2 regions of the Actinoallomurus bryophytorum genome follow, and region 1 is predicted to be linked to the other one. Evidence: predicted binding sites of a transcription regulator. Region 1 holds the regulator's gene; the other holds the start of a gene.
What was found. Region 1 encodes HspR, which represses chaperone genes until heat shock. Its sites were predicted from a motif close to ANTTGAGTCNNNNNGACTCAANT; they were not measured.
Positions count from the first base shown of each region.

Region 2: lon (endopeptidase La) is a predicted target of HspR. The motif match lies at 6,486-6,508, and genes of this name have one in related genera.

Region 1 is NZ_VFOZ01000001.1:3,570,259-3,585,635, forward strand. Features, by position in the region: gene FB559_RS16780 (PhzF family phenazine biosynthesis protein) at 18-899, opposite strand; gene pyrE (orotate phosphoribosyltransferase) at 982-1,518, opposite strand; gene FB559_RS45545 (hypothetical protein) at 1,535-2,125, shown strand; gene FB559_RS16795 (NYN domain-containing protein) at 2,465-3,652, shown strand; gene FB559_RS16800 (tetratricopeptide repeat protein) at 3,778-4,344, shown strand; gene FB559_RS16805 (alkaline phosphatase D family protein) at 4,352-5,938, opposite strand; gene clpB (ATP-dependent chaperone ClpB) at 6,045-8,642, opposite strand; gene FB559_RS16815 (heat shock protein transcriptional repressor HspR) at 8,643-9,083, opposite strand; gene dnaJ (molecular chaperone DnaJ) at 9,160-10,335, opposite strand; gene grpE (nucleotide exchange factor GrpE) at 10,375-11,067, opposite strand; gene dnaK (molecular chaperone DnaK) at 11,111-12,970, opposite strand; gene FB559_RS16835 (RNA polymerase sigma factor) at 13,186-13,719, shown strand; gene FB559_RS43930 (hypothetical protein) at 13,716-13,868, shown strand; gene FB559_RS16840 (C39 family peptidase) at 13,850-14,575, opposite strand; partial or broken gene FB559_RS45550 (hypothetical protein) at 14,867-15,055, shown strand; gene FB559_RS45555 (hypothetical protein) at 15,092-15,377, shown strand, end outside.
Region 2 is NZ_VFOZ01000001.1:6,032,207-6,047,583, forward strand. Features, by position in the region: gene FB559_RS28285 (helix-turn-helix transcriptional regulator) at 1-288, shown strand, start outside; gene FB559_RS28290 (MFS transporter) at 299-1,522, opposite strand; gene FB559_RS28295 (sigma-70 family RNA polymerase sigma factor) at 1,551-2,561, opposite strand; gene FB559_RS28300 (SgcJ/EcaC family oxidoreductase) at 2,688-3,074, shown strand; gene FB559_RS28305 (hypothetical protein) at 3,190-3,888, opposite strand; gene FB559_RS28310 (ABC transporter permease) at 4,007-5,059, opposite strand; gene FB559_RS28315 (ABC transporter ATP-binding protein) at 5,056-5,946, opposite strand; gene FB559_RS28320 (GntR family transcriptional regulator) at 5,943-6,335, opposite strand; gene lon (endopeptidase La) at 6,521-8,929, shown strand; gene FB559_RS28330 (hypothetical protein) at 9,045-9,530, shown strand; gene FB559_RS44165 (nitroreductase family deazaflavin-dependent oxidoreductase) at 9,540-10,028, opposite strand; gene FB559_RS28335 (NAD-dependent epimerase/dehydratase family protein) at 10,041-11,057, opposite strand; gene ectA (diaminobutyrate acetyltransferase) at 11,473-11,943, shown strand; partial or broken gene FB559_RS28345 (aminotransferase class III-fold pyridoxal phosphate-dependent enzyme) at 11,969-12,339, shown strand; gene FB559_RS28350 (ATP-binding cassette domain-containing protein) at 12,427-12,705, shown strand; gene FB559_RS28355 (alpha/beta fold hydrolase) at 12,766-13,689, opposite strand; gene FB559_RS28360 (hypothetical protein) at 13,926-14,270, opposite strand; gene FB559_RS28365 (MHYT domain-containing protein) at 14,542-15,377, shown strand, end outside.

The DNA of each region.
Region 1 (15,377 bases):
GACCGGCCCGTCCAGGCTCAGTCTCCGGCCGGGATGCGCACCGCCGCGCCCGAGACCCGGATCCTGGTGTCGCCGTCTCGAAGCTCCACCCGGAGCACCCCGGGCCGCCCCATCTCGATCCCCTGACGCAGCGTCAGCACGGCATCGGGACCGGCCTCGCCCAGCTCCCGCAGGTACGCGCCGAACGCCGCCGCGGCGGCCCCGGTCGCCGGATCCTCGACCACCCCGCCCACCGGGAAGGGATCACGCACGTGGAAGGTGTCCGCCGACTCCCGCCACACCAGCTGCAACGTGATGAGATCCCGGTCGGTCATGTACTCCGCGAGCCGCCCGAAGTCGTAGTCCAGGCGCCGTAGTCGCGCCCGATCGCCGGCGACCAGGACCAGATGGCGCGCTCCGGCGTAGGCGATGCGCGGAGGCAGCCGGGGATCGAGCTCCTCGGCCCGCCAGCCCAACGCGGCGAGCGCCTGCGCCACGTCGGCTTCGCCGACGGCCTCGACGTAGGGCTCCACGCTGGTCAGCGTCGCCCGCAGCACGCCGTCCTCGTCCGCGACCACCTCGACCGGCACGGTTCCCGCCTGAGTCGCGAAGACCAGGCCGCCAGGGCCGATCCGCTCCGCGAGCGCCACCGCCGTCGCCACGGTGGCATGCCCGCAGAACGGCACTTCCCGCTGGGGGCTGAAGTAGCGGACGGCGAACGCCCGTCCCGGCTCGCCGAGCTCATCCGGTGCGGCCGTGACAAAGGCCGTCTCGGAGTAGCCGACCTCGGCGGCGATGGCGAGCATCGCCGCCTCACCCAGCCCGGACGCGTCGAGCACCACCCCCGCGGGGTTACCGCCGGCCGGTTCGGTGGTGAAGGCCGCGTAGCGCAGGACCTCGGGAGCGGCAGAAGTCGTCATGCACGCTCGAACATCACCGCGACGGTCCCTCTTCCCCTGCCGCGTCGAGTCCGTATGATCCGCCCTTCGTGCTCCCCACGCCCTAGTCCAGACCCAGGTCGGCGACGGTGAAGACCGAGCGGTACTCCAGACCCGCCTCGGCGATGCGGGGCTGGGCGCCGCGCTCCACGATGGTGGCGACCCCGGCGATCTCCGCACCCGCCTCACGCAGCGCCTCGACCGCGGTCAGCACCGAGCCTCCGGTCGTCGAGGTGTCCTCGACGGCGAGCACGCGCCGCCCCGCGACGTCCGGCCCCTCGATCCGCCGCTGCAGCCCGTGCGCCTTGCCCTCCTTGCGTACGACGAACGCGTCGAGCCGCCGCCCCCGTGCGGCCGCGGCGTGCAGCATCGCGGTGGCGACCGGGTCGGCGCCGAGCGTCAGCCCGCCGACCGCGTCGTAGCCGAGGTCCTCGGTCAGGTCGAGCATCGTCCGCCCGACCAGTGGCGCGGCCTGCCCGTCGAGGGTCACGCGGCGCAGGTCGACGTAGAAGTCGGCTTCCCGGCCGGACGACAGGACCACCCTGCCGTGCACGACCGCCTTGCTCTTGATCTCGGCGAGGAGATCGTCCCGGTCCGTCATGCCTGAAACTGTAGCCATGACACCAGGCACGCTCGTCCTGCTGCACAGCCCGCTGAGCACCGCGTCGGCGTGGGGTGCGCTGCCGGCGGCCCTCGGCCCGTACGACGTCGTCGTGCCCGAGGTCACCGACGACGACCGTCCCCCGTACGGCCCCCGGTACGTCGCGCGGGCCGCGCTGGAGATCACCGCGGCCGGAGTGCGCCCGCCGGTCGTGCTCGTCGCGCACGGTGACGCCGGGCCGCTGCTGCCCGCGATCGGCGCCGCGCAGCGCGCCGCACACCGGCTCGTGGGCGGCTACGTCTTCGTCGACGCCGTCCTTCCGGGTCCGGCGGGGGACCGCCGGGGCTACTCCGAGGGCGAGGTCCCCGCCGGGGTCACCGTGCGTGCGCGCGACGCCGGCTACTTCGCCGAGGAACCGCCGATGCCGCAGGACTGGCCGGACGCGCCCTGCGGCTATCTGCGCACGTCGACGCGCCACGAGGACCAGGCGAAACAGGCGCGGATGCGCGGCTGGGCGGTCGCCGACCACCCGGTCGGGCACTTCGCGGCCGTGCGGGATCCGGAGGGTACGGCCGAGGCTCTGCGGACCTTGATGTCGGCTCTTTGAGATATTCCGTCGCCTGAGAACTGGGTGATACCGTCGCGGAACGGACGCAAGGACGTGTCAGGCTTTCGGAAGTCACGCTGCGTGGCCGGGCAACTCGACATACAGTCTCGTCGTACGGTGACGAGCGACCGAGTCAACGGTGACACGCGGGAGAAGTCAGGCCAGCCGAGCGTAAGTAAGCCGCATTCGCCCCATAGTCCTCAGGAGCTTCCAATTACTGGATCGGCATACGCCAGCGGCGGACTTCACTACGCTTTGGACCAAGGTCGCTCGCCGGCTCGAAAGCTCACCCGTGGGTCGCAGATATAGGGTCTCGTGCCGAGGAAGGGGCGGTGTCGCGTGGATCGCTGCGCGCTGTTCGTTGATGCCAGCTATCTCCTGGCGGACGGCGCGATGGCGGTGCACGGAACCCGCCGTCGTGAGTCCGTCTCCTGGGACTTCGGCGGCATGCTCCAGCTCCTTGGCAACCTCGCACGCGAACGCACCGGCCTCCCTCTGCTGCGCTGCTACTGGTACGAGGCGACCGTCGAAGGCCGCCGCTCACCCGAGCACGACGCGCTCGCCGACCTGCCGGGCATCAAGCTCCGCCTCTCGCGCATCCGCCCCGGCCGCCGCGAAGGCGTGGACACCGAGATCCACCGCGACCTGATGACCCTCGCCCGCAACGGCGGTGTCGCGGACGCCATCGTCGTCAGCGGCGACGAGGACATCGCACCGGTGATCGCCGAGGCACAGGACCACGGCGTACGCGTGACCGTCGTGCACGTCGCGGTCGACGGCAACTGGACCATCTCGCGGGTGCTCCGCCACGAGTGCGACGACCTCATCGAGATCGGCTCCGGGCACCTCCGGCCGTACGTCAACCTGCTGGCCGGCATGGACACCTCCGCGCCGCCGCTCTCGAACGGGCACTCCAGCAGCGGCGGCGCGCTGTCGCCGCTGCACTCACCGACCCAGCACGCGAGCCCGCCGCCGAGCACGCCGATCGGTCACCCACCGCAGCTCGGCAGCCCGTCGACCGCGGGCCTGGGGTCGCCGTCGAGCTCGAGTCACTCGCCGATGCCGCCCCTGCGCTCGGCGCCCACGCACGCGGCGCCCACACCGCCGATCATCCCGTCGAAGCCGGCGGTCGGCCCACCGGGCGGCTCGTCGCCGGGCCGGGTCTCGCCGGGTTCGGGCCAGCCCAACAACACCAGCGGCCAGCAGTACGTCCAGCAGCCGGTCGGTCCCTACACCGGCCCGCAGCAGATTCCGCCGCCACAGCCGCAGCAGTCCACGCCGACGCTCTCCGACGCGGTCAAGGCCGCCCATCAGGAGGGTCAGGATTTCGGCGAGTCGGTCGCACGCGACGCGCCGGCCCTCTGGCTCGAAGCCGTACTCGCGCGCAAGCCCCGGATGCCTTCGGATCTGGAGGCCCGGCTGCTGCAAGGCTCGTCGCTGCCGATCGACTTTCTGCTGCATGACGAGGTGCGCCACGCGTTGCGACGCGGATTCTGGGACGCGCTCGAACGCTCGCGTCGCGTCTGATCACGATAACCTTTTTCGTGGCGGGGCCCTCCCGGCCGGCGAACCCCTGTGACGCATCTCGGGGATGATGCGAAATGACCAGATTCGCAGGAGGTCCGACGGGTAGCGTCTAGAAGGTGACGCATGTGACCGAAGACGATCTCGATGACATGGAGTTCGACACGCTCCGAACGGGCGACCACGCCTCGGCGGCGAGGCGTTTCGTCGAGCTCGCCGAGACGGTCTCAGGCGGCGTTTCACGCGCCAGCCTGTTGCTGCGCGCGGGTGAGCAGTGGCAGCACGCGGGAGAGCACGCGAAGGCCGCTGAGACGTTCCGTGGCGCCCTCGTCGACGGTGGTGATACCTACGGCGACCCGCGCATCTACCTGGCCGGTGCCCTGTTCGAGCTGGACCGGCGCGACGAGGCCGGTGCGCTGATCGAGCAGGTGCGCGCCGAGTCACCGCGGGATCCGGAGATCTACCGCGCGGTGGCCGAGCTGCTCTACGAGCAGGGCGAGCTGGTCGGTGCGCACGACTGGTCCACCGCCGGCGCCGACCTGGCACGGGCGAACGACCCGGACAGCCTCGAGGGCCTGCTGCGGATCCGCTACCGCTCCCGTCTCGACCTGCGCCGCCCCGAGGACGAGTACGACGAGCTGCTGGACGAGCTGCTGAAGAGGACCGACGAGGCGCCGGACCAGCAGTTCCGCTGAGCCGCTCTCAGAGCCTGGGGGTCTTCGACAGGGACGCGTGGTCGATCTCGTAGAGCTCCGTGTCCGGGTCGACCGCCTCCCAGCGCACGAAAGCCTTGCCGTCCTCGAAGTGCAGCGTGGCGACGGCGTTGTGGAACCACGGGCCGTGGCTCAGCCGCCACCGCATCGGCGTCTTGGGCACTCCGGCCAGCCGGGCCAGTGCGCGCGCGGGTACGTCGGTGACCCGTCCGTAGGCCGCCCGCTGGATCATGCGGTACTTCATCGGCAGGTGGTTGCGCATCGGCGAGCAGACGACCTGGGAGATCGGGGTCGAGGTGTTGGCGACCCTGGCGAGGTAGGAGTAGTGCACGTCGCCGGAGACGAGCGTGATGCTCTGCGGCCCGTCGTCGCGCCGCGCCACCTCCAGGAGCGTGTCCGCGAGGGCGCTGAAGGACCTCTCGAACGCCGCCCAGTGCTCCAGGTCGGCGCCCTGCCGGATCTTCTCGCCGAGTCTGGCCATCCGGCGGCCCCACGCCCCGCCCGCGATCGCCTCGTCGAATGACTCCAGGTGGTGGATGGTCGCGGGAAGCAGGTACGGCAGCGAGGTGGCCACGACCAGGTGGTCCACGTCACCGCGGCACTGTTCCTGGACCCAGGCGAGCTCGTCGTCGTCCAGCATGGCCCTCTTGCCGTCGCGCAGCACGCGTCCGCAGCGGCTGTCGACGACGATCAGCCGGGTGCGCCCGTAGTCGTGCGCGTAGCTCCAGCGAGTGCCGTCCGCCTGCTCGTCGGCGCGTTCGGCGAACTTGTCGACGATGTCCCCGGCGTCGCCGTCGGCGTCCAGGACGTCCCGGTAGACGGGGTCCTGGGAGCGCTTCTCCGCCGACATGTTGCCCAGGTGCTGGTAGACCCAGTACGAGCCGAGCCCGCCGGTGATCCGTTCGTGCCACCACGGCTGGGCGCGGATGTCGCGGAGCCAGGTCTCGGAGGTGTTCCAGTCGTCCCGGATGTCATGGTCATCGAAGATCATCAGCGTCGGCACGGTGGACAGCAGCCAGCGGACCATGTCGTCGTCGGTCCAGGCCAGCTGGTAGAGCCGGGTGTACTCCTCGTAGTCGGCGATCTCCAGGCCCGGCGGCTCGCCGGTGTCGCGACGGGCCTTGATGAACTCCTGCATCTCCGGCCCGGTCTCATCCGCGTAGACCTGGTCGCCGACCATCAGCAGCAGGTCGGGCCATTCGTGCCCACCCGCGAGCCGGCGCGCGTACGCCCCCAGCACGTCGGGCCCGTGGGTCTTCTCCACGCCGGGGGCGACCCGGCACGACCCGAAGCTGATCCGCTGACCCTGGCCGGGCGCCGGCATCCGGATGCGGCTCGGCGGTGACCCGGGTTTCGGCCATACGGTCTGGTCGTCGAGTGCGACCTCGTACTCGGTGTCCGATCCGGGGGCGAGGCCTTCGATCTGGACGAGCGCGTAGTGGTGTCCGTGGACGGTGAACGTCGGCGTCGTGGTGTCGAGCACCCGCACGTCGCACGGCTGGTCGGTCTCTACCCAGACAGCGGCCGTATCAGGGCCGACGTGACGGAGCAGGGGACCAACGAGGAGTTGCGTCATACATGTATGCAATACGCCAAAACCGGCATCGGCGTCCACTTGGAGGGGTCGATGAAAGATCCGGCGCCGTCACCGCGAAGGGCGGTGACGGCGCCGATGACCTTGGTCAGGCGACCGGGACGCCGGGCTTTACGGTCAGCGTGTCCGCGGCCTCGTCGACGTCCACGACGACCTCGTCGCCGTCGCGGATCTCGCCGGACAGCAGCTCGCGGGCGAGCTGGTCGCCGATGGCGCTCTGCACGAGCCGGCGGAGCGGACGGGCGCCGTACGCCGGGTCGAAGCCGGTCAGGGCCAGCCACTCGCGGGCCCCGTCGGTCACGGTCAGCGTCAGCCGCCGGTCGGACAGGCGGCGTGCCAGCCGGTCGACCTGCAGGTCGACGATCTTCGTCAGCTCCTCCGTCGTCAGCGCGTCGAAGATGATCACGTCGTCGAGGCGGTTGAGGAACTCCGGCTTGAAGTTGCCGCGCACCGCCGTGAGCACGGCCTCACGCCGCGCCCCGTTGTCGAGGGCCGGGTCGACCAGGAACTGCGAGCCGAGGTTCGACGTCATGATCAGGATCGTGTTGCGGAAGTCGACCGTGCGGCCCTGGCCGTCGGTCAGGCGGCCGTCGTCCAGCACCTGGAGCAGCACGTCGAAGACCTCAGGATGGGCCTTCTCGACCTCGTCCAGCAGCACGACGCAGTACGGGCGGCGGCGTACCGCCTCGGTCAGCTGGCCGCCCTCCTCGTAGCCGACATAGCCGGGAGGCGCACCGACGAGCCGCGCGACCGAGTGCTTCTCGCCGTACTCGCTCATGTCGATGCGGACCGTGGCACGCTCGTCGTCGAACAGGAAGTCCGCCAGCGCCTTGGCCAGCTCGGTCTTGCCGACACCGGTCGGGCCGAGGAACAGGAACGAACCCGTCGGGCGGTCCGGGTCGGAGACGCCCGCCCGCGCGCGGCGTACCGCATCGGAAACGGCGCGCACGGCATCGGACTGCCCGATCAGGCGCCGGCCCAGCTCCTCCTCCATGCGCAGCAGCTTGGCGGTCTCGCCTTCGAGAAGGCGCCCGGCCGGGATACCGGTCCACGCCGCGACGACCTCGGCGACGTCGTCGGCGGTGACCTCCTCCCTGACCATGGCGTCCCGGTTCTTGGCGGCCTCCGCTGCGGCCTCCAGGTCGTCGCGCAGCTGTTTGATCTCGATCGCGATGTCGCTGGGGGCCTTCCAATCGCCGTCGACCTGAGCCTGGCGGAAGGCCTGCTCGCGTCGACTCTCGGCCTCGTCGATGCGCTTCTTCAGTTCACCGACCTTGTTGAGGCCCTCCTTCTCCTGGGCCCAGCGCGCGTTCAAGCCGTTGAGCTGTTCCCTACGGTCGGCGAGCTCGGCCTTGAGCCGTTCGTGCCGCTGCTGGGAGGCCTCGTCGGACTCCTTGCTGAGCTGGTGTTGCTCCATCTCCAGCCGGTCGACCACACGCTGCAACTCGTCGATCTCGACCGGCCGTGAATCGATCTCCATGCGCAGCCGGGATGCGGCCTCGTCGACAAGGTCGATCGCCTTGTCCGGCAGGAATCGAGCGGTGATGTACCGGTCGGAGAGCGCGGCCGCGGCGACGAGCGCCGCGTCGGCGATCTGAACCTCGTGGTGTCCCTCGTAGCGGCCCTTGAGGCCGCGCAGGATCGCGATCGTGTCCTCGACCGACGGCTCGCCGACCAGGACCTGCTGGAACCGGCGCTCCAGCGCCGAGTCCTTCTCGATCCGCTCGCGGTATTCGTCCAGCGTGGTGGCGCCGATCATGTGCAGCTCACCGCGGGCCAGCATCGGCTTGAGCATGTTGCCGGCGTCCATCGAGCCCTCGGCCGCGCCCGCGCCGACCATGGTGTGCAGCTCGTCGATGAACGTGACGACCCGCCCGTCGCTCTGCTTGATCTCGTTCAGCACGGCCTTGAGGCGCTCTTCGAACTCGCCGCGGAACTTCGCGCCCGCGACCATCGCGGACAGGTCGAGCGAGATCAGCTGCTTGTTCTTCAGCGTCTCCGGGACGTCGCCGGCGACGATCCGCTGGGCCAGACCTTCGACCACCGCGGTCTTGCCCACGCCGGGCTCACCGATGAGCACCGGGTTGTTCTTCGTACGCCGGGACAGCACCTGGACCACGCGGCGGATCTCGGTGTCGCGGCCGATGACCGGGTCGAGCTTGCCCTCGCGGGCCTGCGCGGTCAGGTCGACGCCGTACTTTTCCAGCGCCTGGTAGGTCTCCTCGGGGTTCTCACTCGTCACGCGCGCGTGCCCGCGTACCTGCTCGAAGGCCTCCAGCAGGGCGTCCGGAGTCGCGCCGTTCTCGCGCAGCAGCGTCGCGACCGGACCGCCGTCGGAGGCCAGGCCGACCAGCAGGTGCTCGGTGGAGACGTACTCATCCTCGAGCTGCTTGGCACGGTTGGCCGCGGTGTTCAGCACGACCAGCAGCGGACGTGAGGTCTGCGGCGCGCCGACGGTCGAGCCGGCCGCCTTCGGCAGTGCGTCGATCTGCTCCTCGGCCCGGCGGCGCAGTGCCTGCGGATCCGCGCCCACCGCCTCCAGGAGCGGTCGTGCCGTGCCGTCGCCCTGGGACAGCAGCGCGACGAGCAGGTGTGCCGGCTCGACCTGCGGGTGTCCCTCGGTCGCCGCCCGGCGTACGGCGGTCGATACCGCCTCCTGACTCTTCTGGGTCAGTTTGTAGTCCACTTATTCCTCCCCGCGCGCACGCCACAGCACAACACTGGTCTGGCGGATCGGCACCAGCTCGGCGCCGCCCGCCGACTCGGGGGTGTTCTTCAGCCGGGCGAGCCGGGCGGCCACCGCACGGGTGGACTCCAGCTCGTTGCCCAGCTCCTCGACCAGCCCCCGTAGCCGTACGACCTCGGCCCGTAGGACCTCGGACTCACGCTGCAGGTCGAGGATCTGCCTGATACCGGCGAGGTTGATGCCCTCGTCCTGTGACAGCCGCTGGATCTCCCGCAGCAACACGATGTCGCGCATGGAGTAGCGGCGGCCGCGGCCGGACGTACGGCCCGGCGAGACCAGGCCCATCCGGTCGTACGTGCGCAGCGTCTGCGGGTGCAGGCCGGACAGCTCCGCGGCCACCGAGATGACGTAGACCGGACTGTCGTCGCCGAAAGGATTCACGAGTCCTCCTCCGTCGGCGGAGTGATCACGATGCTGTGCTTGTCGGTTCCCTCGCTTCGCTCGGTCACGGTCACGATCACTCCTCTCTCGCCATCCGCAGCAGGTCACCGCGCACATCATCGCCGCCAAGGCTCCCGGTGATCTTCTCCAGGGCCTCGCGGGTGGTCTCGTCGATCTCGGTCGGGACCTGTACGTCGACGGTGACGAGCAGGTCGCCCTTGGTGCCGTCGCGCCGGGACGCGCCCTGGCCGCGTACCCGCAGCACCCGTCCGTTGGGTGTGCCCGGCGCGATGCGTACGGTCTTCGGCTGGCCCCGGTGGATCGGCACCTTGATCTCGGCGCCGAGCGCGGCCTCCGGGAAGGTGACGGGCACCTTCAGCGTGAGGTTGTCGCCCGAGCGGCCGAACACCTTGTGCGGCGTGACGTGCACGAGGACGTACAGGTCGCCGTTCGGCCCGCCGTTCTCTCCCGGCGCGCCCTTGCCCTTGAGCCGGATCCGCTGCCCGTCGTCGACCCCGGCCGGAATGCGCGCCTGGATCGTGCGGGTGCTCTGGGCCCGGCCGCTGCCGTAGCAGGTCGTGCAGGGGTCGTCGACGATCAGTCCGCGGCCGTGGCACTCGCGGCAGGGCTCGGAGAAGGCGAACCCGCCCGCGTTGCGGCTCTCCTGCCCGGTGCCCTCACAGCGCGGGCAGACGCGGGGGACCGTGCCGGTCTTGGCGCCGGTCCCCCGGCAGGTCGGGCATGCCGCCTCGCTGGTCAGCCGGAGCGGCACCGTACGCCCGTCGAGGGCCTCGCCGAAGGTCAGCGTGATCTCGGACTCGACGTCGGTGCCCCGGCGCGCCCGCTGGGTCGTGCCGCCCTGCCTGCGGCCGAACAGCCCACCGAACAGGTCGCCGATGCGCTCGCCGGTCCCGCCGGGAGGCGTGCCCGTACCCGTGGTGCCGCCCGTGTTGCCGAACAGGTCACCCAGGTCGAAGCCGAAACCGCCCTGACCGCCACCGCGCGGACCCGTCCCGCGGAACAGGCTGCGGGCCTCGTCGTACTCCTTGCGGCTCTTCTCGTCCGACAGCACGTCGTAGGCCTCGGAGATGGTCTTGAACTTCTCCTCGGCCTCGGAGTCACCCTTGTTGGCGTCCGGGTGGTACTGCCGGGCGAGCTTCCGGTAGGACTTCTTGATCTCGTCCGGGGTGGCGGTCTTCGGAACACCGAGGACCTTGTAGTAGTCCTTCTCCAGGTAGTCCTTGGTGCTCACGGGCGTCCCTTACCTCGTTCCGTTCGTCTTTTGTTCGTCTCAGTCGTCGTCGGACGCCGGAACCTCGGGCTTCCCCTCGGTCTCGGTCTGCGCCTCTGCGGCCTCGGACCGCTCGGGCTCTTCGGCTCGCTCCGGCTCCGTCTCGTCCGGCCCGCCGCCCGGCTCGGCCACCGCGACCCGCGCCGGCCGCAGGATCCGCTCGCCGATGCCGTACCCCGGCTGCAGGATCTGCACGGCCGTCGGCTCGCTGACGTCGGCGGAGAACGAATGCATGAGCGCCTCGTGGACGTTCGGGTCGAACGGCTCGCCCGGAGTCCCGAAGGACTTCAGCCCGAGCTTGCCGACCGTGCCCTCCAGCCGCTCCGCGACCTGCTTGAACCCGCCGTTCAGCTCGTCGTGCTCGCGGGCCCGTCCGATGTCGTCGAGCACCGGCAGGAGCTCGGACAGGACGTTCGCGAGCGCCTGCTCACGGACGGTCGCCCGGTCCCGGTCGACCCGTTTGCGGTAGTTGGAGTACTCCGCCTGGAGCCGCTGCAGGTCGAGCGTGCGCTCCGCCAGTTGCTTCTTGATGTCCGCGGCCTCTTCGTTGTCGGTGGCCGTGGGTGCGCTCGGGGAGGACTCGGGAGCCGGCTCAGCCGGCTCCCGGACCTTGCCCGTCTCGGGATCGATGCGCCGCTTGTCGCGGATCACCGGGCCCTCGCGCTCCTCGGCGTCGTCATGACGCTCCGTCACGCTCTGACCTCCTCGGCTACTGCCTGCGGAAGGAGGCTGCGGCTCACGCCGCACCGCCTTCGCGCTTGGTGTTCTCGTCGTCCACGATCTCGGCGTCGACGACCTCGTCCTCCTGGGGCGCGCCGGCCTCGTCGGTGGTGGCGCCCTGTGCGGCGTCCTCACCAGGCTGGTTCTGGGCGTACATCGCGGCGCCCATCTTCTGGCTGACCTGCGCGAGCTGCTCCGACGCCGTGCGGATCGCGTCGATGTCGGTGCCCTCGAGGGTCTTCTTGACCTCGTCCAGCGCCGTCTGGACCTCGGTCTTGACCTCGGCCGGGATCTTCTCGTCGTTCTCCCCGAGGAACTTCTCGGTGGAGTAGGCGAGGGTGTCGGCGTTGTTGCGGGTCTCGGTCTCCTCGCGTCGCTTGCGGTCCTCCTCGGCGTACTGCTCGGCCTCGCGCATCATCTTGTCGATGTCGTCCTTGGGCAGCGCCGAGCCGCCCGTGATGACCATCGACTGCTCCTTGCCGGTGCCGAGGTCCTTGGCGCCGACGTTCACGATGCCGTTGGCGTCGATGTCGAAGGTGACCTCGATCTGCGGCACGCCGCGGGGCGCCGGGGGCAGGCCCGTCAGCTGGAAGGTGCCGAGCTTCTTGTTGTACGCCGCGATCTCGCGCTCGCCCTGGTAGACCTGGATCTCCACGGACGGCTGGTTGTCATCGGCGGTCGTGAAGACCTCCGACCGCTTGGTCGGGATCGTGGTGTTCCGCTCGATGATCTTGGTGAAGATGCCGCCCTTGGTCTCGATGCCCAGGCTCAGCGGGGTCACGTCGAGGAGCAGGACGTCCTTGACCTCGCCCTTGAGGACACCGGCCTGCAGGGACGCGCCGACCGCTACGACCTCGTCGGGGTTGACGCCCTTGTTGGCCTCCTTGCCGCCGGTCAGGCTCTTGACCAGGTCGGCGACGGCGGGCATACGGGTCGAGCCACCGACGAGAACGACGTGGTTGATGTCGTTCAGGGCGATGCCGGCGTCCTTGACCACCTGCTGGAACGGCGTCTTGCACCGGTCGAGCAGGTCGGAGGTCATCTTCTGGAACTCGGCCCGGGTGAGCTTCTCGTCCAGGTGGAGCGGGCCCTCGGAGGATGCCGTGATGTAGGGCAGGTTGATGCTCGTCTCCGAAGAGCTGGAGAGCTCGATCTTGGCCTTCTCCGCGGCCTCACGCAGGCGCTGCAGCGCCATCTTGTCCTTGGCCAGGTCGACGCCGTTGGCGTTCTTGAAGTTGGTGACCAGCCAGTCGACGACCTTCTGGTCCCAGTCGTCACCACCGAGGTGGTTGTCGCCGTTGGTCGCCTTCACCTCGACGACGCCGTCGCCGACCTCGAGGAGGGAGACGTCGAAGGTGCCACCACCGAGGTCGAAGACGAGGATGGTCGCCTCGCCCTCCTTCTCCAGGTGGTAGGCGAGCGCCGCGGCGGTCGGCTCGTTGATGATGCGCAGGACGTTGAGGCCCGCGATCTGGCCGGCCTCCTTGGTCGCCTGCCGCTGGTGGTCCGAGAAGTACGCGGGAACGGTGATCACCGCGTCGGTGATCTTCTCACCGAGGTAGGACTCCGCATCGCGCTTCAGCTTCTGCAGCACGAACGCGCTGATCTGCTGGGGCGTGAAGTCCTTGTCGTCGATCTTGGTCTTCCAGTCGGTGCCCATTTCGCGCTTGACCGACCGGATGGTGCGGTCGACGTTGGTCACCGCCTGGCGCTTGGCGACCTCACCGACGAGAACCTCGCCGTTCTTGGCGAAGGCGACGACGGACGGCGTAGTCCTCGACCCCTCCGCGTTGGCGATGACGGTGGGCTCGCCACCCTCCAGGATCGCGACGACCGAGTTGGTCGTCCCAAGGTCGATACCGACCGCTCGTGCCATGAGTTGGTTCCTCCGACTGTGCTGTGTCGTCTTTTCGAAGCTGAGTCCAGCAGACGCAAGGTTGCCCGAGCGAGCTTGCGCTGTCAAATGACTTGAGTCTGGCTCACTCAACTTTGCTGTTGGGTCTAACGTCCGAAGAATCCCCCGTGTTCCCGTAATAACCGCCCCTCTTGTGGCCACTACTTCGTGACCGCCGCCCAGAGGACGGAGAGCGCGTGGATGCCGATGATGACCGGGAACGCTTCACGGCCTTGTACGACCGCTACCGCAAGCGGGTCTGGGCGTACGCCGCCGGCCGCGCGGGGGCCGAGGCCGCCGACGAGATCGTGAGCGAGACGTTCATGGCCGCGTGGCGTCGACGCCGCGAGATTCCGTCGGCGGAGCTTCCGTGGCTGTTCGGTGTGGCGAGGAATGTCATACGGGACGCGGTACGCGCCGAGGCGCGCCGTGCCTCTCTCACCGCGGCGCTCCGCCGCCGGACCGAGGAGCCTGCCGCCGACGTCGCCGAGGATGTCGTCGACCGGCTGGCGATGCTGGGGGCCATGGCCGACCTGCCGGACACCGACCGCGAGGTGCTCACACTCATGGCGTGGCAGGGGCTGAGCCCGCACGAGGCGGCAGGCGTCCTCGGGTGTACGGCGGCCAACGCGCGCGTGCGGCTCCATCGGGCTCGCAAGCGGCTGGCGGCGCTCGTGCAGGTCCCCCAGGGTCGTCACGCCGTTGACTCGATGGGGATGGGGCTGTCGTGAAGGACGACATCATGAAGGAACTGGCCGAGTGCCGTCCCGGTCATCTCAGTGGGGACGGAAAGGTCGACGAGACGACCCGTAGGTCCGAGCTGGCCCGTGCGTTCTACGCGTCGTCGGCGTCGGCCGGGCGTCAGAGGCGCGAGATGTAGTGCATGCCGCCGCCTGACTGGAGCGTGCGGGCGAGAGCGGAGGCGGGGATCGTGTGGGTGCCGCCGGTCGGCCGCCACGGGTCGAAGACCGTGATCGTGCCGGCCTGCTGGTTGTAGCCGTAGGCGACGATCGCATGGCCGATCCACTGGCCCTTGAGCTTGCCCTTGTTCCAGGGCAGGCGCTCCATCCAGACCTGGATGACCGGCGCCCGGCGTAGGGACCCGACGTCGTACGACACGCGTTGCATCAGCAGCTCGGGGTGGTCGACCACGTCGCCGACGACGCGGTCGTCGAACCTGCGCGGATGAAGGTAGTCGTCGATCACGGAGGCCGCCGTGTCGCCGCCGGTACCCCTCGTGGTCGTCCTCATCTTCCTGGCCAGCGCGTCCTGGCTCACCTTGACCCCGAAGGTGGACAGGCTCATCGACGTGGAGGCGGGGACGCAGTAGTAGTTGGTCCACTGGTACTGCTCGTGGAGCTTCAGCCGGTACGAGCGTGGCATCGCCACGGGCAGTATCGAGGTGGCGCGTGTGGCCAGAGAGGCCGACGTGATCTGTGTGATCTGCGCGATCTGTGCGATCCGCGTGCTTCGCGTGGTGATGCCGGGCGGCGGCGTGACGACGGCGTGCGCGGTCCCCGCGCCCACCAGGAAAGCGGTGACGGCGGCGATTCCCACCGTCGGCGCTCGGCTCAGAGCATTCTTCACTTGCGTCCTCCAGACATCACAAGGCCCAGAGTTCGAGCCGTGCCTCAGACGTCGGCACCTGCAAGGCGGTCAAGCGAATGCTGATATGTGCTCATGTAACGCGTCGTAGAACTCTATTTACTCATATGAAAGGTATTCGTCTCTCCGGCGGAGTGCCTGGTGTCAGCACACCGATCACCGGAAGGTGACCCATGGCGGAGCGCCGCGGATGAGGGCCAGGACCGATACGACGCCCGCGACGAACGAGGCACCACCGGCGCCAGGAGACGCGCCGGTACCGTGCACTCACCGGTGTCGGGGTCGAGGAGGTCGCCGACGGCCACGAGAACCGCGTCATCGACTGGGTGGCCGCCGAGGGCCTCCAGCCGCGGCCGGCCAGGGCCATCGCCGCGCTGTCGAAGGGCGACCGCGACGTCCTGCTGCTCAAACGCCCTGTGCGACCTGTCCCATCAGGAGATCGCCCAGGCGCTCGATATCCCGTACGGCACGGTCGGCTCGCGGCTCAGCCGTGCCCGCGTGAAGGTGCGTTCCGTCCGCCGCCACAGCGCTCGCTCTCGTGGCCGGCCTCACCGGCGGCTCGCCAGGCCGGGGAACGGGGACCCACGAGCCGGTCCGGCCCCTGACGGCCCGGCAGGTACTGCTCACCGCGGCCGAGCCGGGGACAACGAACTGCTCCTCGACCCGTCGACGTACACGCCACTCGGCACCCAGGTCGTCCTCGTCAAGGGCAACGGCGGCAAGTCCGCGCCCCCACCGCCAGGTGTGCCGCCGATCCCGAGCGCCATCACCCACAGCGAGATCT
Region 2 (15,377 bases), 2.5 Mb from region 1:
CGCTATCCCGACGACCCCGAGGTGACCGGTCTCGTGGACGAGCTCCTGTCCGGCAGCGAGGAGTTCGCCCGGCTGTGGGCCTCCCACGACGTGAGCGCCGGACCGTCACTGCGCAAGACCTTCCAGCACCCGCTGGTCGGCCCGGTCACCGTCAACTGCGACGTCCTCGACATCACCGACCGGGACCAGCGAGTCGTGATCTACACCGCCGACCCCGGCTCACCGTCAGAGGAGGCCCTGCGGCTGCTGTCGGTCATCGGCACCCAGCGCATGGACGTGCCCGGTTAGGGCGACTCCGTCACCGCGGACCGCGACCAGAGCGTGGCCGGCGCGGCGACGACGCGCGGAGATCTTCACGACGCGGCGGGTCGCTGAGATGGAGGATCGGGGGTGCCAGGACGAACAGGGCGGCGGCGAGGGCCGCGACGGCGACCATGGCGCCCCGCAGTCCGGCGGCGTCGGCGGCCACGCCGACGTACACGGGGCCGAAGAGGAATCCGAGGTAGGAGACGGTGCTGACGATGGACGTCGCGCGGCCCCGGTAGTCCTCCTCGACGTTGCGCGAGACGGTGGCCAGGAGCGTGGGGAAGAGCACGCCGGTTCCGGCGCCGGCCATCACCAGCCCCAGCGTGGCGACGAGCAGGCTCGGGGCGCCCGCGATGACGAGTGCGCCGCCGGCGGCCGCCAGCGCGCCGGTCAGGATGACGGTACGGGCGTGGGCGGTCTTGAGGCTCCCGATCGAGAACCGCGTGATCGCGACGGTTCCGGCGAAGACGGCGGGCGCCACCGTGGTGAGCCCCGCTCCCGCGTGGAGTTCGTCCTGGGCGAAGACCGCGCTCCAGCTCTGGTGGGCGTTCTCACTCGCGAACGCCAGTGCCCCCAGCACGCCGATGAGCACCAGCGGGATGATCCGGGCGTGGCCGGACGACGGCGCCGCCGGCGCCTTCGTGCCGTCGTCGTGGACGGTGGTCCGGTGGGGGACCGCCCTCAGCATGATGGCACCGGCGGCCAGGCAGAGGGCGGCCACCCCGATGAACGGCACGGCGAGCGGCCAGGAGGCGGCGGAGGCGACTCCCGCGCCGAGACTGGTCACGACGACGAAGGCGGAGAACGTGCCGTGGACGCGGGCGATGACCGGTCGTCCGGTGAGCTGCTCGGCCCGTCCTGCCACCGCGTTGATCGTCACGTCGGCCGCGCCGCTTGACGCACCGGCGATCCCGAGTCCCACGCACAGGCTCGGCAGGTTCACCGCGGTCAGGGCCAGACCGGCTCCGACCACGCCGAGCAGGCTGATGGCACCGGCGGCGACCATCGGCCCCCAGCGATCGAGCGCTCTGCCCGCCAGCAGCATCGCGGGCAGAGCGCCGGCGCCCACGAATAAGAGGGCGAAACCCAGCTGACCGTCACTGACGCCCGCCTGGTGCCGCACCCGGGGCACCGAGGCACCCCAGACGCCCCAGAACGAGCCGAAGGCGGCGAAGGCGACGAACGCTGAGGCGACCAGGCTGCGCGGCGAGTCGATGGGGGGCTCCTTCTGTCGTGGTTCTCCATCACGGGGAGGGCCTGCCCGGCCCCCGGTCCTCGGCGCCGGTGATCCTTCCGGGCAGGCCGAAGTAGGCGAACACATCCTGGTCCTGGAAGGTGGTGTTGCGGCTGATGCCCGACGCCGTGACCGTGAACACCTGGAGAGTGTGCAGCGCGTACCCGCCGTCCTGTGCGCGCGTGTAGGCGGCCAGCGCGGGTTGCCCGTTCGCCCGCACCGGCACCATGCGCCAGTCCGTGCCCCGCAGGGTGAAGACGCGTGCGATGAAGCGGATGTACGGCTCGCGGCCCGCGAACCAGTTGAGGAACGGCGGCATCTCCAGTACGGCGTCATCGGTCAGCAGCTTCTCCAGCGCCGCCAGGTCGGCGTTCTCGAAGGCGACGGCATAGCGTTCGACCTGCGCGCGATGGCCGGGGTCGGCGGGCTCGTCGATCTGGTCCTCGCCCAGCCCGGCCTCGCCGAGCCGTGCCCTGGCCCGCTGCAGGGCGCTGTTCACCGCGGCGGTCGTCATGTCCAGCGCCGCCGCCACGTCGGCGGCGGGCCAGTCCAGCACCTCGCGCAGGATGAGCACGGCCCGCTGCCGGGCCGGCAGGAACTGCATCGCGGCGACGAAGGCCAGCCGCAGCGAACCCCGCGAGAGCACCACGCCCGCCGGGTCACCGAGCATCGCGTCGGGAATCGGCTGGAGCCACGGCACCTCCTCGCCGTGGATCAGGGGTTGCTCGGGATCGTCGCCCGGCGGCCCGCCGAGTCCGGAGGGCAGCGGACGGCGGCTGCGCTGTTCGAGCGCGGTCAGGCAGGCGTTGGTGGCGATCCGGTAGAGCCAGGTGCGCAGTGCCGCGCGGCTCGGGTCGTACCGGTCGTACGCACGCCAGGCACGCAGCAGTGTCTCCTGCAGCAGGTCCTCGGCGTCGTGCACCGAGCCGAGCATGCGGTAGCAGTGCGCCAGCAGCTCCCGGCGGAACGGATCGGTCTGGACCGTGAAGTCCTCGCTGGTCGCCACTCTGTCCTCCGTCACGCGCGTAGGTCCCCGGGCCCATACATACCGGCAGGTGTCCCGAAAGTCATCGCCGCGCGGCGATGAGCCGCGGCAGGCCGCCCGGTAAGTACCGGTGAAGGCAGCACACCGACGGAAGGAACGACCATGACCGACACCAGGGACCGCGAGGTTCTCGCCGTGCTCGACGGCATCTACGAGGCCTGGGCGGACAACGACGCCGACGCCTTCGTGGCCTCCTACACCGAGGACGCGACCTCGATCCTGCCCGGTTCCTACAGCGCCGGCCGCACCGCGACCCGCGACCGCATGGCGGCGGGCTTCGCCGGCCCGCTGAAGGGCAGCCAGGTCCGCGACGAGGTGCAGAGCATCCGCCATCTCAGCGCCGACGCCGCCATCGTCGTCACCCGCAGCGCCGTCGTGATGGCCGGCGAGACCGAGCCCCCCGGCGACCGGTGGGTGATCGCCACCTGGACCCTGACCCGCCGGAACGGCAGATGGCTCCTGGCGGCCTACCACAACTGCCCCGCCTGACCCCGGCGGCAGAGAACGCACTCGACGCCGGCCCGGCCGTATGTCCGTTGGAGCGGGACGTACGGCCGGGCCGCGTGGCGCGCCCGCACGGGTGAGCAGGGGCGGAAGGAGGGTGTCAGATGGGCTGGAACGAGCCGTCGGGGTCGATGACCCAGCCGTACCCCTCCGAGCGGCCGAATCCGGGGGCGGTGGTCGCCCGCTCGGTGATGTCGGTGTCGACCAGAAGGACACTGCCCTGGGCCCGGACCGTGCAGCGATGCACCGACAGGCGGGCCAGGCCGGTCGAGGAGACCGGGCAGTTCGGCCCCCAGGCCGTCCAGACCCGGGCGCCGTTCCAGCAGATCCCCACGTTGGTCCCGATCGCACCGCGCCCGGGGAAGTGCTTGGCCGCGTAGAAGGCGCCGCAGGTCGTCTTCCCGGAAGTGAGCGGTCGAGGCGCTACGTCCCCGGCGACGAACGCCGACGTCCGGGCGGGAACGAGGCCGACCACCGCCGGCACGGCGACGACGAGCAGGACCGCCGCGACGCCGGCCCAGGCGAGCGGTCGCAGTCTGCGGCCCAGCCGCACGGCCAGGTAACCCGCGCCGACGAGCGGCAGGACCAGCCCGGCGACGATCAGGCCCGCCGGCGCGCCGAGGCCGATCCAGGAGCCGAGCAGGTAGCTCGCCGCCGTGAGCACGATCGCGGCGGCGAGCGGAAGATGGCCGCCCACGTACTTCGCGCGCGTGGTCCAGGAACGTGACCGCCACAGGAGCAGGACGCCGATCGCCAGGCCGACGGGCGGCCACGGCCACACGACCGCGCCGGCGGTCATGACGAGCAGTACGGCGACCTCCAGCGGACCGGCCGTCGCATCGGGCAGGCCGAACCGGCGGCGCGCCTCGTCGGCGATCTCCCGCGGGTCGCCCAGCCGGTCCAGGATGTCGCGGAGGTCACGGCAGGCGACGGCGGATCGACCAGAAGCCGAACCCGGCCAGGCCGAGGGCGAAGGCGATGTAGATCCCGGTCTCGATCGACTGGAAGGTCCAGAAACGGGTGGAAGGCTGGTAGGCCAGCCGCTGCCGGTAGCCGAGCCGGTTGACCTCAGTGAGGCACGCCTGCACCCCTGCCTCAGGTTTCTGCTCGGTCGGTGGTGCGCAGGGTCCTGTGGACGTGGAAACGGGGATGTTTCTCGTGACCGTATGTCCTGAGGCATCCACGATGTGGCTGGACAGGACCCAGGCACCGGTGTCGTCGGGGGCCTGCGCCTTCACGCTCAGGCGTATCGAGCCGCCGCGTAGCCAATTGATGTCGTCGATGTTCGAGGTGGTGATCTCGATCACCGAGCGGGCCGGGGGAAGAAGGTGGGGGCGGACCAGCAGCGGCATGGCGATCTGGACGGCGACGAAGACGACCAGGGTGATGGTCATGGCCGGCAGGGTGCGGTGGACCAGCATTCCGAGGGCCACGCCGAGAGCGAGGGCGAAGGCCGCGTACCCGATGGGGGTGATGCCCCGTGCGCCGAACAGCAGCGGCCCCATCCGCGGGAAGCCGGGGGTGTTTCCGCCTGAGGCCTTGTCGATGGGGCCGGACCACCAGGTCACCGCAAGGCTGCCCAGCCCTGCGGCGGTCATGGCGGCCAGGCCGGTGAGACCGAGTTTGACGGCCAGCCAGCGGGTGCGGGTGACGCTCTGGTTCCACACCAGCCTGTGCGTGCCGGCCTCCAGTTCACGGGTGATCAGCGGAGCTCCCCAGAAGAGCCCGATGAGGGCGGGCAGAACCAGCACGACAGCGGTGACCGCGAGAAAGGGCGCCTGGTTGTCATGGAAGAAGTCCTGGAAGAAGTTCGCGCAGCCGTCGCTCTGGGTGACGCAGCCGGCGACCCCGGTGGAGAAGTCATCGGCCAGGCCCTGACCGGTCAGGGCCAGGAGAGCCACGAGCGCGGCGAGCGTGGCGGCCATCATCGCCACGGCGGCACGCAACTGGCGCCAGGTCAGCCAGATCATCGCTGTACCTCCAGGATGGGTCGGCGGCCGGTGCCGGCGGGCTTGCTCATGTAGGCGAGGACGAGGTCTTCCAGGTCGAGCCGGCTGACGGTCCAGGCGGGGTCGTGGATCGGAGCGCCGGTGCGGACGATCAGGGTGGTCTGCCGGTCGGTGTGGCTGGCGGAGACGACGTGCTGGTCCGCGGGGAGCCGGGCGGGATCGCGGCGTGGGCCGGTGATCCGGTGGTGGGTGGTCAGCAGTTCCTCGACCTCTCCGGCGGCCTGGACGCGCGAGTCGACGAGAACGATCAGGTAGTCGCAGGTTCGTTCCAGATCAGAGACCAGGTGGGAGGACAGCACCACGCTGAGCTCCTGCTCGGCGACGGCCTCCATCAGGCCTTGCATGAACTCGCGGCGGGCGAGCGGGTCGAGGGCGGCGACCGGTTCGTCCAGGATTAACAGCTCGGGCCGTTTGGCGATGCCCAGGGTGAGGGCGAGCTGGGCGCGCTGCCCGCCCGACAGCTTCCCGGCCCGGCGGGCGGGGTCGAGATCGAGCCGCCGGACCCGTTCCCGTGCCAACCCGTCGTCCCACCCGGGATTGAGGCGCGCGCCCAGCTTCAGGTGCTCCGCAACGGTCAGTCCGGCGTAGGTGGGAGTGTCCTGGGCGACGAACCCGACCTTGGCCAGTTGCGCGGGGCCGTCCCCGGGGCGGCCGCCGAGCACCGTGATGCTGCCCGACGTCGGTGCCAGCTGGCCGCTGGCGAGGTTCAACAGTGTCGTCTTGCCGGCTCCGTTAGGACCTACCAGCCCCACGACGTGCCCGGCTGGGATGTCCAGGGTGCAGTCGGTCAGCGCCCAGCGCTTCCCGTATCTCTTGCCCAGGCCCTGGGCCTTCAAGACAGCGGTCATGCTATGTCCTCCTCAGCGGCGGCCCGAAAGGTCGTCATGAACAGCGCCTCGATGCTTTCCTCGTCGAGACCGGCCCTTCGTGCCTTGACCAGCCAACGCCGTAGCTCCTGACGCAGTGGACCGTGCGCGGCGAGCGATGCGTCGGTCAACGTCGCCGTCACGAACGTCCCCACCCCCGGCCGCGCGGCCACGAGGCCGTCGTGCTCGAGCTCTCGGTAGGCCTTGAGCACGGTGTTGGGGTTGATCGCCAGCCGTGCCACTACCTCCTTGACCGTCGGTAGCCGGTCCCCGTCGTGCAACAGGCCCAGCCGCAGGGCCTGCCGCACCTGCCGGACCAACTGCTGGTACGGCGAGAGGCCGGAGCGGTCGTCCAGGTGAAACTCGATCATGTCCGAAGCTCCATTTATCTAGTTAGCTAGTACTATACGTTGCTAACAAGATGCACTGTCAATGCAAGGTCGAGCCTCGTCGCGATCGCCGTCCGCGATCGTGCTCGCTCAGAGCGAACAGGCTCGGGGAAATAGATCAGGGCTCTCCTTTCTTGAGTGTGAGTGACTCAATCTTTGGAGGCCTGATGAGCAAGACCGTCACCCTGCCGGTGCTGCCCCTCGACGACGAGGTCGTGCTGCCCGCGATGGTCGTGCCGTTGTCTCTTTCGGACGATGAGGTACGAGGCGCGATCGACACGGCGCGTACGGCAGCGGGTTCGCCCGGGCTCGGTGCGTTGCCGGACTACAAGGATGACAAGCCGCGGGTGCTCATCGTGCCCCGGGTCAATGGGAAATATGCCGCGGTCGGCACGCTGGCCGTCGTCGAGCAGATGGGCCGGCTGCCGGGCGGTGACCCCGGTGCCGTCGTACGTGGTGTGGCGCGCGTGCGGGTCGGTACCGGCACGTCCGGGCCGGGCAAGGCGCTGTGGGTCGAGGGCACGGTGATCGAAGACGGCGGTCTCGGCGACAGAGCCGAGGAGCTGGCCAAGGAGTACAAGGCTCTGGTCGTCGGCGTCCTGGAGAAGCGCGGCGCCTGGCAGGTCGTCGACATGATCCAGCAGATCGATGACCCGTCGGTGATGGCGGACCGGTCCGGGTACGCGAGCTACCTCGGCATCGAGCAGAAGGTGCAGATCCTCGAGACGGCCGACGTGACCGAGCGGCTGCGGCTCGCGATCGGCTGGACCCGTGAGCACCTCGCCGAGCTCGACGTCGCCGAGACGATCCGCAAGGACGTCGAGGAGGGCGTGGAGAAGCAGCAGAAGGAGTTCCTGCTCCGCCAGCAGCTCGCCGCCATCCGCAAGGAGCTGGGCGAGCTGAGCGGCGACCCCTCCAGCGAGGAGGAGGACTACCGCGCACGCGTGGAGGCCGCCGACCTGCCGGAGAAGGTACGCGAGGCGGCGCTCAAGGAGGTCGACAAGCTGGAGCGGACCTCCGAGCAGTCTCCCGAGGTCGGCTGGATCCGTACCTGGCTCGACACGGTGCTCGACATCCCGTGGAACGACCGGACCGAGGACGCGTACGACATCGTGGGCGCCCGGCAGATCCTCGACGAGGACCACACCGGGCTCGACGACGTCAAGGAGCGCATCGTCGAATACCTCGCCGTGCGCAAGCGCCGCGAGGAGCGCGGGCTCGGGGTGATCGGCGGACGGCGGTCCGGCGCGGTGCTCGCCCTCGTGGGTCCGCCCGGAGTCGGAAAGACCTCGCTCGGCGAGTCGGTGGCCCGTGCCATGGGCCGCGAGTTCGTCCGCGTCGCGCTCGGCGGCGTACGGGACGAAGCCGAGATCCGTGGTCACCGGCGGACGTACGTCGGCGCGCTGCCCGGCCGGATCGTCCGCGCGATCCGCGAGGCCGGCACGATGAACCCCGTCGTGCTCCTGGACGAGATCGACAAGGTCGGCGCCGACTACCGCGGCGACCCGACCGCGGCCCTGCTGGAGGTGCTGGACCCGGCGCAGAACCACACGTTCCGCGACCACTACCTCGAGGTCGAGCTCGACCTGTCCGACGTGGTGTTCCTGGCCACCGCCAACGCCCTCGACACGATCCCCGGCCCGCTGCTGGACCGCATGGAGCTGGTCTCGCTCGACGGTTACACCGAGGACGAGAAGGTCACCATCGCTCGCGACCACCTGCTCCAGCGTCAGCTGGACAAGGCCGGTCTGACGGCCGAGGAGGTCACCTTCGGCGAGGACGCGCTGCGGCTGCTGGCGGCCGAGTACACCCGCGAGGCGGGCGTACGGAGCCTGGAGCGGGGGATCGCCCGTGTGCTCCGCAAGGTCGCGGCGAACATCGCCCTCGAAACGGCGACGCTGCCCCTGTCGGTCGGCGCGGCCGACCTGCGCGACTACATCGGCCGTCCCCGGTTCACGCCGGAGACGTCGCTGAAGGAGGAGGAGCGCCGTACGGCGGTGCCCGGCGTGGCCACCGGCCTCGCGGTCACCGGCGCGGGTGGCGACGTCCTCTACATCGAGGCGTCGCTGGCCGATGAGGAGACCGGCGAGACCGGGGTGACCCTGACCGGTCAGCTCGGCGACGTCATGAAGGAGTCGGCCCGGATCGCGCTTTCGTACCTGCGCTCGCGTGGCGCGGAGATGGAGCTGCCGGTCGGTGACCTGAAAAACCGCGGCGTGCACATCCACGTGCCCGCCGGGGCGGTTCCCAAGGACGGGCCGAGCGCCGGCGTCACGATGACGACGGCACTCGCGTCGCTGCTGTCCGGACGGCTCGTACGCTCGGACGTGGCCATGACCGGCGAGGTGTCGCTGACCGGGCGCGTACTGCCCATCGGCGGCGTCAAGCAGAAGCTGCTCGCGGCGCACCGGGCGGGGATCACCACGGTCCTCATCCCGAAGCGGAACGAGCCTGACCTGGACGACGTCCCGGCCGAGGTCCTCGAGCAGCTGACGGTGCACCTGGCCGCCGACGTACGCGAGGTGCTCGACGTGGCACTGGAGCCGGCGACGACCGGGCAGACCGTCGCCGCCTGACGATTCCCGATGAGGGGCTCTCACCATTCGGTGAGGGCCCCTCCTCATTTATGGCGTTAACCGCGGCCTTAGGGGAATTGTGCTTCGCTGGGACTGTTCCAATGAGGAGAGCGAAATGGCCGAGCACGAAGAACACCCCGCGGAAGGCACCCCTCGCGGACCGGACGAGACCCCGGCCGGCGAGGCACCCCCCGCCGCCGGACCGCCTGCCGCGCACGCGCACGAAGGCGCCCCGCCACCGCCGCCCCCGGGCGGCACGACGCCGTACGCCACCGCGGCCCCGGCCCAGCCCGGCAGGTTCCGCCGCTGGTCGGCGCATGCCGGCGTACGGATGGGCGCCGTCGCCGTCGTCGCGGGCCTGGTCGGCGGTCTGGTCGGCGGCGGGATCGTGGCCGCGTTCAGCGACGGCGGGCACGACCACTCGGGCCCGGCGGTCTTCCAGCGTCAGATGCGCGGCGCACCCGGATTCCGCGCGCCGGGGTACTGGGGACAGCAGCCGAACCGCATGCCGCAGTTCCGGCGCGGGATGCCGCAGCCGAACCAGCCGGTCCAGCCCGCGACACCCGTGCCGCCGACCCCGTCACCCAAGTCGAGCGGCTGAGCCGCCGGGTCAGGACGGGGTGAGCCGGAAGACGCGCAGCCTGCGGCCCGCGCGCTCGACGTAGGTGTCGTACACCGACCAGACCCGGATCAGCCGCGGCCACACCTCGTCGCGGTCGGCGCCCTCCAGCAGCTCGGCGGTGACCGGGATGGTGCGGCCCCGGTAGCTGACCTCGGCCTTCGCCTGGCGCAGGAGGTTGCCCGTCCACGCCGGGTGGCCTTCGCGGCCGAAGTTGCTGCCCACGATGACGAACGAGCCGTCGTCTTCGGGCATGCAGATGAGCGGCGTCTGCCGGGGCAGGCCGGTACGGCTCCCGGTGGTGGTGAGCACCATGCTGGGCAGCACGAGCTGCGGCAACAGCAGGCGCCCGCCGGAGATCCGGTGCAGCGCGCGGTCCAGCGGGGGTACGACCTTGGGGCCGATCTTGGCGAACCAGGGGGCGCTGGCCAGCCGCCGTGCGACCGGCTTGAGCACGGTCTCCAGCGTTCTTCCCGACATCAACGTGCTCCTCTACGGGGCGAGCCGCCCCGCCTTGGACGGGTGGAGGTGTCCTGCGGCCACGAGCCAGCGCACGGTGTCCTCCAGGCTCTCCTCCAACGGCCGGAGCGTCAGGCCGAGCGTGTCGAGGGCGGCGGTGTCGTCCGAGGGGACGAGCGTCACGACGAACTCGGCCGCGTCCCGTGTCAGCGGATAACCGAAGCCGTGCACGCGCCTCGCGACGTCGAGAAGAGTACCGATCGCGAGCAGGGCGCGGGCGGGCACGGGGATCCGGCGCGTACGGACGCCGGTCACCGCGTCACAGGCGTCGGCGAGCTGGGGCCAGGTGACGTACTTCCCGCCGAGGACCATACGGCGTGCGCCCTGCCCCGGACGCACACTGCGTGCGAGCCCGTCGCCGGCGTCGCGGACGTCGAGCAGCGACACGCCGCCGCGTGTGATCGGCCAGGCGGTCTTCAGCGCGGCGACCAGGCCCGCCGAGAAGCTGTCGAGGTTCGGCTGGGACGGCCCGATCACCCCGGAGAAATAGAAGATGGTCACCGGCGCGCCGTCGTCCTGCAGGCCGCGTACGTAGCGCTCCGCCTCCATCTTCGATCGTCCGTACGCCGTCCGCGGACTCGCCAGCGGCCCGTCGGAGGTGATGACGGGCTCGACGGGCGGCACGAACACCGCGATCGTGGAGATGTGGATCACCGGGTCCAGGCCACGGGCGACCGCGCCGCCCACGACGTGCCGGGTGCCGGTGACGTTCGCCTCGACCAGGTCGGTACGCCGGTCGGTCACCCCGACGACGGCGGCCGAGTGGATCACCGCGTCACAGCCGTCGAGCGCACGGGAGACGGAAGCCTCCTCCAGCATGTCCCCCTGGGACATCTCGGTCGCCTCGGCGGGCACCCCGAGCTCGCCGAGGACACGGGCGGCGCGGACCGGATCGCGGACGAGAAGGCGCGGCCGGTGCCCCAGGGCGAGGAGCGACTTCACCGCGTTGGATCCGATGAATCCCGACGCCCCGGTGACCAGTACGCGCATGATCTCAAACTAGTGCTCGGCGGCGTCGTCGTGATAGGACGCCCCACACAGAAGTCCGTAATCCGTTATCGGTTTGCAATGGAACTTGTGACGTACATCTCAATAAATATGTTGATCGTTTAACGATCCCACGGGTATCCCCGACAGGGCCGCCAATGATCGACGGCGCAGCCGAGGCGGTAGGGGAACGCGCGGGATCGGCCGCATAGTCGCCGGTCAAGCGCCAGTCCGTCGCTCGCCGCCGATTTTAGGTCCTCGCCCTCAGGTGACGGAAATCCGAAACCCGGCCGGTATACCCAATGCTGTTGACTCACACCGCGAGCGATTCGCAGCTCAGCGGGCTGTTACGGATTCGCTAAGTTCGTGATCCATGTCGTCAGCAGAACCATCTGGGCCGCATTCCCCGTCCGTCACCATGGACGAGGCGTTCGGGCCACCCCGGCTCGAAGACGGCCGCCATTTGTGGCGCATCGCTCGCGATTCGAAGACACTCGATCTCAACTCTCCCTACAGCTATGTCCTGTGGTGCCGCGACTTCGCGGCGACCTCCGTGGTCGCCAGAGCAGGCGGAGAGGTCCGCGGCTTCGTCACCGGCTTCGACCGGCCCGAGGATCCCGGCACGCTCTTCGTCTGGCAGGTCGCGGTCGACGCGGCCCTCAGAGGCCGCGGACTGGCCGGCCGCATGCTCGCCGCCCTCGCCGATCGGGGCTTCCGGTTCGTCGAGGCCACCGTGACGCCGGACAACACCGCCTCCGACCGGCTCTTCACCGCGTTCGCCCGTGACCGCGACGCCGAGCTGCGGCGCACCCCACTCCTGTCCGGGGAGCTGTTCCCCGGTGACCACCAGCCAGAGGAGCTCTATCGGATCGGTCCACTGGACAGGTAAGACACCCGAGGAACAGGTGAAACGCATGGATGTGTTCGAGTCGCTCGAATCCGAAGTCCGAAGTTACCGCCGAGGATGGCCGGCGGTCTTCCACAAGGCCTCCGGCAGCCACCTGTACGACGAGGAGGGCGTCACTACCGGATCCAGTTTCCCGGCCCGGCGGGGACGGCATCGGTCGAGGCGGCGCTGAAGCTCGCCCGCAAGTACACCGGCCGCGAGACCATTGTCAGCTTCACCAACGCGTTCCATGGCATGACACTCGGGTCCCTGTCCGTCACGGGCAACTCGATGAAGCGCAGCGGCGCGGGCATAGCGCTCAACCACACGATGCCGATGCCGTTCGACAACTACCTCGACGGGCGGACTCCGGACTTCCTGCTGGTCGAGCGGCTCCTGGTGGGGCCGGCGGACAAGGCGGACTCCCACCCGAGCCGGCTGTCCGGCGGCCAGCAGTAACGCGTCGCCATCGCCCGTGCCCTCGCGATGCAGCCGAAGATCCTGCTGCTGGATGAGGTCACCTCGGCGCTGGACCCCGAGCTGGTCGCGGGAGTCCTGGACGTGCTGCGCGACATCGCGGGCGAGACCGACATCACGATGCTCTGTGTGACCCACGAGATGGGCTTCGCACGTGACGTCTCCAACCGCGTGCTGATGTTCGACCAGGGTCAGATCGTCGAGGAGGGCACGCCGGAGAAGATCTTCAGTACCCCGGAGAACCAGCGCACCCAGGACTTCCTGCACGCGGTGCTCGACCAGCGCTGATCTCGGCCACCTGGAACCGGACCGCCGCCGCGGGCCCGCAGGCGGATCGCATCGCGGGGGTCAGTGCCGTGCGGCGACCATGTCCTCGACCTCCTTGAGTACGAGGTCGGGCCGGTCCGTCGGCACCTCGTGGGAGCTGCCCTTGACGGTGACGAGCGTTCGGCCGGGCCCGTCCTGGGCGAACGATGCGGCGGCGTCGCGCCAGCGCCGGGCGTCCACGGGGGAACCGTCGAACGGCGTCTTCTCCGAGACCATGACCGTTGCCGGGACCGAGTCCGGCCACGTGACCTTGTGGAATGCCCTGTGCGCCGGGGCGAAGCCCTCCGCGGTGGAGATGAGCTGGCGGTTCTCCGGCTTGCCGGGGTCCTTCTTCGCCGCGTCGACCTGCGGCCGGCTCGCGGCCACGAGACGGGGGATCTCCTGGTCCGTGAAGAACGGGGGGAGATTGGCATCGACCAGGACCGCGCCGGAGAGCATCTTCGGGTTGTCCCTGGCGAAGTAGTTCGCGATCTCGCCGGCCTGGGAGTGGGACACCAGCGTCACGTGCCCGGTGACGCCCAGCTGCTCAAGCCCCGACTTGAGGTCGCTGACAGCGCTCTGGACCTTCCACGGGCCGGGCACCACGTCGCTCTTGCCGAGACCGGCCCGGTCGTAGGTGATGACGGTGGCGCCGGTGTCCGCGTGGAGCTTGGGGGCGATGTCCTTCCACTGTGAGGAGTCCTCGCCGCCGCCCGAGTCCAGGACGATCGTGTGGCCGTTGCCCGGTGTGACATAGAAGGCCACACGGTGACCGTCGCTGGTGATCATGTGCACCCGCGATACGCCGGACCGGCCGGCTTCCGGGGAGGCGGGCGACGTGGCGGCGTGCTCGGGGGAGGAATGGTCGTCGCCGCAGGCCGTGACGGCGCCCGCGGTCAGGGTCAGCAGGGCGAGGGCCGGCAGAACGCGGTAGGTGGACCGGCGCTTGTGGGGAGTGCGGGACATGAGTGATCCTTCGGCGACTGAGGGTGCTGTTGTGCCTGGCAGTCCCATCATTCGGCGACCGGGTCGAGCACGGAATCCGGCTGGCACGTCAGTCGGTGGTGTCGCTGATGCGAGTGCGCACGGTAGGGCTGGCCCCCGTAAGCGACCACTGAGCGGTGCATCGTGAAGTCGCTGGTCACGGGCTGGTGTGCGCGTGGTCGCGTCACTGGCGCAGGCCGTCACGAGGGCGAGCGCGGTCAGATTCCGGTCAGCCCGCCCAGGACCCAGGAGCTCCCGGCATGGCTGACCGTGCACGTGTAGCTCTTCGGTGGCAGGCCGGCGGCGCGTGCCGTTCCGGTGACGACGTGTTCGGCCGCCGACAGGTCGCGCACCTTCTCGCCGGAGAAATGGATGTTCTCCGATGTCATGCGGCGTTCGACGAAGCGCTCGCACACGATCTTCGCCTCGGCGTGATGGTTCTGCCCGGTGAGCAGCAGGGTGCCGAAGCCCGCCGCGATGAAGGCCACCACGAGGCAGACGAGCAGGCGCGTCGAGACCGGCGAGTGGCCGGGCCGCCGCGCCGGGCCGTCGGTTACGGACATCTTCCACCACCGTGAAATGTCAGGACCGGAAGGGGGCCGGCACGGCGCCGAGGCTATTCCCGCACGAGGATCGGAGGCCAGTACCAGCGACTTCACGGACAGAAATCTCATCAGTCAACCTTTGATCACGCAAAGTCACGCATCGTGGCGTGGTGAATTTGTCCGTTTAAATCCTTGTTTTCGGGTATCGACGAGGCCACCCTGTCACTCTGACTGAAGATCATGGGGCGGAGCTGGGGGAATGGCAGTGGCTCATCTGAATGACTTTGCTTTGGGTTGGTTCACCCCGGTGCTCGCCTACGCGGCGTCGGTCACCGGGTCCCTGTTCGGCCTCCTCTGCACGGTACGCGCGCAGCAGTTCCGCTCGTCCGGTCAGCACGTCCGCTGGCTGCTGCTCGCCGCGCTCGCGATCGGCGGCACGGGCATCTGGCTGATGCACTTCTCGGCCATGATGGGGTTCGGCGTCCGCGGCTCCGTGGTGCGATACGGCATTCTGCTCACGGGCGGCAGCGCGATCGTGGCCGTGGTCGTCGTCGGATGTGGCCTGTTCATCGTGGGCTACGGCGAGCCCACGCGTAAAAAGGTGATCTGGGGCGGGGTCTTCACCGGCCTCGGGATCGCCGGGATGCACTACATGGGAATGGCCGGGATGCGCGTTCACGGCGAGATCAGCTACAGCGTCCCGCTGGTGGCCGCGTCTCTCCTGATCGCGATCGTCGCCGCGACGGTGGCGCTCTGGTTCACCGTCTCGCTGCGCACTCCGGCGGCGCTCACCGCCGCCGCGCTGATCATGGGCATCGCCGTGTGCGGCATGCACTACACCGGCATGGCGGCGCTGCGCGTACGCCTGGTGCCGGACGCGCAGACCGTGACCGGAGTCGACCCGATCAGCTTCATGGTCCCCGTCATCGTCGTCGCGTTCATCATCTTGACGGTCCTGCTGCTCGCGGTCATCACCGGGCCCACCACGGAGGACGTCGAGATCCGGAACCAGCTGTTCGAGCGGCCGCCGTCCGCGTTCTCGCCCGTCGACCTCCTCACCGGCCCGCAGATGCCCCACGCCCAGAGCGGCCAGCACGGCCCGTACGACCAGCCCGGCCCGCACGA